Regions from separate parts of the Pseudomonas sp. Marseille-Q8238 genome, predicted to be linked through region 2. Evidence: riboswitches for the same ligand, from Rfam matches in the RefSeq annotation. Region 2 holds a riboswitch; the other holds the start of a gene.
The links. A riboswitch is a leader RNA that binds a small molecule or an ion and turns the genes downstream of it on or off. The one in region 2 is predicted to bind manganese.
Positions count from the first base shown of each region.

Region 1: it holds a riboswitch for manganese, as region 2 does, so the genes downstream of both, mntP (manganese efflux pump MntP) here and ACWPW0_RS16330 (TMEM165/GDT1 family protein) in region 2, are expected to answer to the same signal.

Region 1 is NZ_CBCOPI010000001.1:1,164,012-1,167,397, forward strand. It holds gene ACWPW0_RS05190 (hypothetical protein) at 1-64, opposite strand, end outside; tRNA gene ACWPW0_RS05195 (tRNA-Leu) at 229-315, shown strand; yybP-ykoY riboswitch at 1,620-1,788, shown strand; gene mntP (manganese efflux pump MntP) at 1,794-2,360, shown strand; gene ACWPW0_RS05205 (hypothetical protein) at 2,382-3,308, shown strand.
Region 2 is NZ_CBCOPI010000001.1:3,501,842-3,505,227, reverse strand. It holds gene ACWPW0_RS16335 (ketosteroid isomerase-related protein) at 732-1,175, opposite strand; gene ACWPW0_RS16330 (TMEM165/GDT1 family protein) at 1,280-1,861, opposite strand; yybP-ykoY riboswitch at 1,913-2,071, opposite strand; gene ACWPW0_RS16325 (methyltransferase) at 2,204-3,202, opposite strand; gene ACWPW0_RS16320 (2-hydroxyacid dehydrogenase) at 3,239-3,386, opposite strand, start outside.

The DNA of each region.
Region 1 (3,386 bases), 2.3 Mb from region 2:
ACGTGGCGCGGTAAGACACCGGCTCATCACGTTCGGCACGCAGGTTGGAGAAGTCGTCTCTCATGAGGTTCTCGGGTGGGTAACTACAGGGCGTGCAGCGTAGCGTACGGCGGGTGGAATTGCCTGCGTCACTGCTGGGCGGCATGAGCATTCACAGGCGGGGCATGGGTTCGGTCGGTGTGCTGTACAGCAGCGGGTTGCTTCTGCATAATTCGCGGCCCGCATTCTGCCCGGATGGCGAAATCGGTAGACGCAGGAGACTTAAAATCTCTCGCCAGCAATGGCATGCCGGTTCGAGTCCGGCTCCGGGCACCAGTATTCATGCGGAAATCTGGACGTGGATACTCCATTCCAGTTTCCGTAATCCTGCAAGTTTTCCGCAATTCTTCGAATTCATATGGACATGATTATGCGAGCACTCTTCGCCGTATTGCTCTCTGCTGCATCGCTTGCCGGTTGCTCTGGAGTTACTACCGCTCCATACGAAGAGCCAGCCGAATCAGAAAATACTGCGCGAGTTCGTGTAATCACGAACTCTAGTGTTTATGGCGATGCCCTTGCTACCAATTGCGCTCCTGCTAAGCGTCATGCAATGGCTATTGCCGGGCGCTACACGCGTGATGGGAGGCCAAGCATTAACTACCCTCAGTACCCGCTGGTTTCTGCGGACCTTGGCATGCCTAAACGAATAGCTCCTAGGCTTACACAGTACGTTGCAGCCATAAGAATGGCTGAAGGGCTTTATACCGAAGTGGTTGGTGAGTACCGAGTCAGGACCGATTGGCCGTTTCAAGTCTCAACTGCAGGCGCGGTGATTGGAAGTTATGGGAGCACTTATACAAGCTGCCCAGCGGGTGCTCGGCTAGTTAATTTCGAGGCAGGAAAAGACTACGAGGTCCTTGCGGGCGTGCTTGTAACCCCGGATGCGGATGGCCAAGAAGCGATTAGATGTGCGTTCGCAGTGTTTGAGCTGGTTTCTATTCCAGGGACAAAATATGTCCTGCCCAAAAGGTTAGCGCTGAGGGAGCCACCTACAACGCAGTGCAAGAATTGAACGCCTTGGCATTACCAGAGATATCTACTGGGGCTTTTTAATTTTCAGGCTTCTGAGTGGGGATTGAGATAGCGGAGGCTATAAGAAGCCCCCAGCTTTTGGACAGGCTATCCATGCATGCTACTTATCTGTAGCGCCTGCGAACCTCTCTCCACTTAGCCGGCACAGCAGGCCAGAGGGGCGTAGGCATTTTTTGGTATGCCTGGCGAATGCAGCGAGTACTTCATCGTATAGGTACCGTTAGTTGAGGTTTCTACACGCGCCAGCCCTGGGGCGAGCCTGTCGAGGGCGGGCCTAAACGCTAAGCACTTATGTCTGCCAGAGCATAAATAAAAAGCCCCGCACTAGGCGGGGCGAATGGAGAGCATCGAAGGAGCATTCGATGGGGTCAGACTGCTCCCCCTGGCGTGAAAATTACGTGAACAGAAATGCTATTGCTCCCCTTGGTGCTCCGTGCGCGGTAGTGGGTTCTGCTCAGGACAGTCAGGTTTAGGTGGGGCTAAAAGGCTTCACACGCTTTGTCGTCTTAATGCTTTTTTCACATGCCTGGCGATATAGTGGCCGTCCCTGTTGGGGAGTAGCCTGCTCTTGACCCTTGGTCGTAGAGCGTTCGCGTCAACATTCTCGGCGACAAGCCGTGGTGCGAACACCTTCGGGTTGGCGAGACCAACGATACATCCATGCCTCAAGTCGGGCGTGTGGTTGTGTCGTTGACTCATTGCCCGACTGGACGTAACCCGTGAATCCTATTTCCCTGATTTTCCTTGCCTTCGCCATGTCGACGGATGCTTTTGCGGCGGCGCTTGGTAAGGGTGCCAGTCTCCATAAGCCCCGTTTTGCCGAGGCGCTACGCACGGGCCTCATTTTTGGTGTGATCGAAACGATCACTCCCATTATCGGGTGGGGCATTGGGCAGGTGGCGGCCCGGTTTGTCGAAAGCTGGGACCACTGGATCGCTTTCGTCCTGCTGCTGGGGCTCGGGTTGCACATGATCTACAACGGCATGAAGCACGATGATGCAGAGGTAGAAAAACCCAATCAGCATTCGTTCTTCATTCTGGCGGTTACTGCGTTTGCCACCAGCATCGATGCGCTGGCAGTCGGAGTGGGCCTGGCTTTCGTGGATGTGAATATCCTGGTTGCGGCTGCAGCCATTGGCTTGGCTACCACGGTGATGGTGACTATCGGGGTGATGCTGGGGCGTGTGCTGGGGGCCGTGGTGGGCAAGCGTGCGGAAATGGTCGGGGGTGTGGTTTTGATGGTGGTTGGCGCGGCCATTCTTTACGAGCACCTGTCGGCAATGTGATCGATGAAAAAGGCAATCAAGATGATCAAGAGCAGTTCTTTGATCCAAACCGTCAAGCTGGCGCTGGGCACATTTGGCCTGCTGCTGATGGCGGCGCTGGGGTTCTTTGCCTGGCAGAGCTTCTATCCGGTTCAGGCGGCTGATGGCTGGAGCTATCGCGTTGCTTACCACAATGTTCCGAAGGCGGCTTCATTGAGTGCCCAGCAAGACGGCACGCTCATGGTCAGCCAGGAGTTACGGGGTGGGCGTGGAAGTATCGTGCGCATCAAGCCGGACGGAACACGCGAGGAGGCGGTGGGCGGATTGTCCAAGCCGGATGGAATGATCTCCGCCCATGGTGGCTGGGTGTTCAGCCAGGAGGAGGGCGAGGCGGCGGTCAGCTTTCTCAAGGATGGAGAAATCACGGATCTGTTCCGCGGCACTTCCGTACAAGGGCTCTGGAATGACGGAGAGGATCTCTATGCCATTGAAGACCGCAAGGAGGATGGTCGGCTGCTGCGCTACAACTGGAGCGATAAGGCGCTGACGGTGGTTCGCGATGGCCTCATAGAGACGGAGTCCATCACGCGCTGCACGGATGGGCGTTTGCTCTATTCGGAAAAGGAGGCTGGGGTGGTGCGCCAACTGACCGAAGATCGGCGCGATCCGATAGTGATCGCCAATCTGAATCAGCCCACTTTCCTGATGTGTGACCAGCGTGGGCTGTGGATCAGCGAGGACTCGACCCATCGCGCCCGGCTATTGCTGATCGATCCGCAGGGCCGCCAGCACACTATTCTTTCATTCCTGAAAGCCCCGCAATCGATCATCGCGACCTCAAGCAAGACGTACCTGGTGGCAGAGGGTGGTCGTAACCGGGTGCTGGAACTGGCGCTGGCATTTGCCGATGAGGCAGAGCCGCAGGCGTATTTGCAAGGTCATGTCATCGATGGGGTAGCGGCTGAGTGAGGCGGCTGCCCGCCGTGATTGCGGTGTGAGATACGCACAAACAAAATGCCCCGCACGAGGCGGGGCGAGGGGAGCACA
Region 2 (3,386 bases):
CATCTCTGCGCCCAGAGGTTCGACCGTAGGCGTGCCGTCGGCCTTGCGATACCACCAGGGCATGAAGCGGCCGGATTCGTCATAAGCGTTTTCGGTCTGGCCGGCGTAGAGGTCGTCGTCCTGATCGAATGCGTTGGGTTCCCAGCCGATATAGGCGTCGAGCAACTTGGGGTTCTTCACCACAGCATTGCGCAACATGTTGGACAGTTCTTCTCGGTTGGTGCCAATCAGGGCATTGCCCTGGCTGTCGGTTTCGCCCATCAGGGCATTGACCTGGGCCAGGTTGCCGGCGATTGCCAGTGGGTATTCGAGTTCACGCTGGATCTGGCTGACCTGGGCTTGGCCCAAGGTGATCAGGCGATCCTTGATCATCTGTTCGAGCAGGTTGCGCGTGTTGTCTTCGACCATCGCCTGGGTGCGAGATCCGGAGTACATCGAGTACAGCACCAGTGCCGCAACCACGGCCAATACGCTGGCGCCGGCCAACGCCGCGACGGAAAACTGGATGGATTTGAATCGCATAGGGACTCCACATCAACGAAGGTTGCGCCTGTCCCTGGCTTATCGGCAGATCGGTGGTAAAGCATGAGAGGAGAACGGTGTAATTCTGCACCTTGCGATGCGTGCCTTGATACACGGTGAACGTCAATGATTGAGGTCCGATGTCGGCAGGCATGGACCTTTAGGTGGCAGATCGAGTCGTCCGGGTAAATGTGAGGGGAGCATAGCTGTCAGGGGAGGGCTTTTTCCGCGAATGGTCGGGTTTCCAGGCCCAGTTGGGCACGGAAACTTTCCATATCGAACATCGTGCAGATTTCCTGGATTTCACCCGCCGGAGTAAGGGTCCAGAAGGCCATGGCGGAGATGCTCAGGATCTTGTCGCTAGGCGGATAGCCAAGGGCGGGTTTCTGGATCGTGCCGATCAAGGTGCTCCAGGTCACCACTTTGAACCCTTCGGCGATACATTCCTCAAGCACCACTTCCAGATCTGGCATGGCCGTGCGGATTTCCTGCACCAGATTACTGAAACCTGCGCTGCCCAGAGGATGGCCGATGAAGGCGCTCTTGTAGAGGAAGTCACTGGTGTGCAGTTGCTCGGCCAGGGACATGCGACCTTTGTTCCACGTCAGATCTATGTGTTGGCGAACCCGTTTTTTCATCTCGTCCAGTGACATGCGCCGTTTCTCCATCCGACTGGGTTGTGCAAGTTTTTGCACAGGTTACCAGTCGGATCGAAGGCTTCGAATGCCCCTCAAAACGCCGTAACTTTCGGCGGTAATCAGCTGCCGCCGGTCAAGCCCAGTGCCTGACAGGCCGCGTAGATGGCCAGGGCGGCAAAAGCGAGAGCAGCCAGGCGACGAATGAGCGTCAATGGCAGACGATCGGCAGCGAAGTTGCCGGCCAACACCACAGGCACGTTGGCAATCAGCATGCCTAGCGTGGTGCCTGCGACCACGAGCAGGAAGTGCGGATATTGAGCGGCCAGCATGACGGTGGCGATCTGTGTCTTGTCGCCCATTTCGGCGAGGAAGAATGCGATCAAGGTGGTGACGAAGGGCCCGAAGCGTTTAAGGGCTGAACTGTCCTCGTCCTCGAGCTTGTCGGGAACCAGGGTCCATAGCGCAACGGCTGCGAAGCTGGCCGCAAGAATCCAGCTCAGGGTGGTGGTCGAGAATAGGCTGGCAACCCAATTGCCCACGGCGCCTGCAGCAAGGTGATTGGCGAGGGTCGCAACGACCATGCCCCAGATGATGGGCCAAGGCCGACGGAAACGGGCAGCCAACAGCAGGGCGAGCAGCTGCGTCTTGTCGCCAATTTCGGCGAGGGCGACGATTCCGGTGGGTACGAAGAGGGATTCCAGCATCAGGTGTTCCTACGGGGGCGGGTTCGACGGTTAGCTATGACACGTACTACCTCCCCGCCCCGGGTGAGATGTGCGTGTCATAGGTCTTGTCAAACCCTGGCCTTCTACGGGCCGGAGGTCGCATGCGCCATGGTCTGTGGACCAAGTATGTTGACGCATGCCGGGTGAGCGGGCGCTCACGGGAGACTACTCCCCTAGGACAGGGCGCATTCTGCCTAACTGGGCTGCAGTGGGCAACTGGTCTTTTGTGATTGCAGCGCTACCTGGCAACTCCATACCTCCTGAGCCAGTAGCAGGGAGTGTCATGCCTGGCGTCTGTGGCGAGTAGGCCCGTGTGCTCTACGGTCTTTTGGCGCTATAGATACGAAAGCCGTCGGCATCGGCAAGCACCTGGCAAGGGCCGAGGTGTTCTTCGATCAACGGTGGGTACTTGAGAAAGCTGTTGGCGACCAGGCGTAGCTCGCCACCCGGCTGCAAGTGCCGGGCAGCCTGGCGCAGCAGATGCTCGGTGGCCTGGTAGCTGGTGTGCACGCCCTGATGGAACGGTGGGTTGCTGAGTATTGCGGTGAGTGCCTGTGGGGCGGCGTCAATGCCGTCACCCACAATGACATTGGCCTCCAGGCCATTGGCGGCCAGGGTCAGCCGGCTGCTGGCGACGGCGAAGGCATCCACGTCGAGGAGGGTGACCTGGCTATCCGCATGGCGCCGTTTGAGCAGTGCGCCGAGCACGCCGGCACCGCAGCCAAAGTCGAGCAGATGGCCGCTGGGCAGGTTATCCAGATGTTCGATGAGCAAGGCGCTACCGCGGTCCAGGCGGCCGTGGCTGAATACACCGGGCAGGCTGATGACTTGCAGCGGACCATCAGCCAGGGGCAGTGTGTAGCGCTGGGCGAGTGCCGGTAGGTCTGGCCTGGTCACAGCTTCGCTGACCTCGACCTGCCACAGCTGGCAGTGGCGCGCGCTGTCCAGTTTGCGTGTGCGGCCATAGGCAGCCAGTTGCTTGGCGGCGCGTTCGATGCCGCCGCGCTTTTCACCGACCAGAAACAGGGTGCGCCCGTGCAGGTGCGAAGCCAGGGCTTGCAACAGGTAGTCGGTCAGCTCACGGGATTTGGGTAGGAACAGCACAGCGCTGTCGAAAGCGACATCCGGCGCTGTGGTGCCGAAGGTGCTGCGTCCGGCGAAGCGTGCCTCCAGGGTTGCCTGCTCGCCTGCATGCCAACTCCAGCCGCGGGCGCCGGGTAATTGGTTGAGCAGGTCGTCGGCAGGCAGACCAGCAAGCAGCACGTTGCCCTCGAACAGCTCTGCCTGGCGCAGTAGCACCTCGCTTCGTGGGTCCATGGGGGCTCCTGTTGCCGGTCGAAAAAGGCGCGTAGCTTAGCTGACCACTCGTTGCGGCGCACCGGCGAAGAAGGCTTCGGCATTGTCTTTCAGTTGCCCGACGATACGCTGGCGCGCCTCGCGGCTACCCCAGGCATTGTGCGGGGTGATGATCAAGCGTGGGATGTCTGCCGCCAGCAGGGGA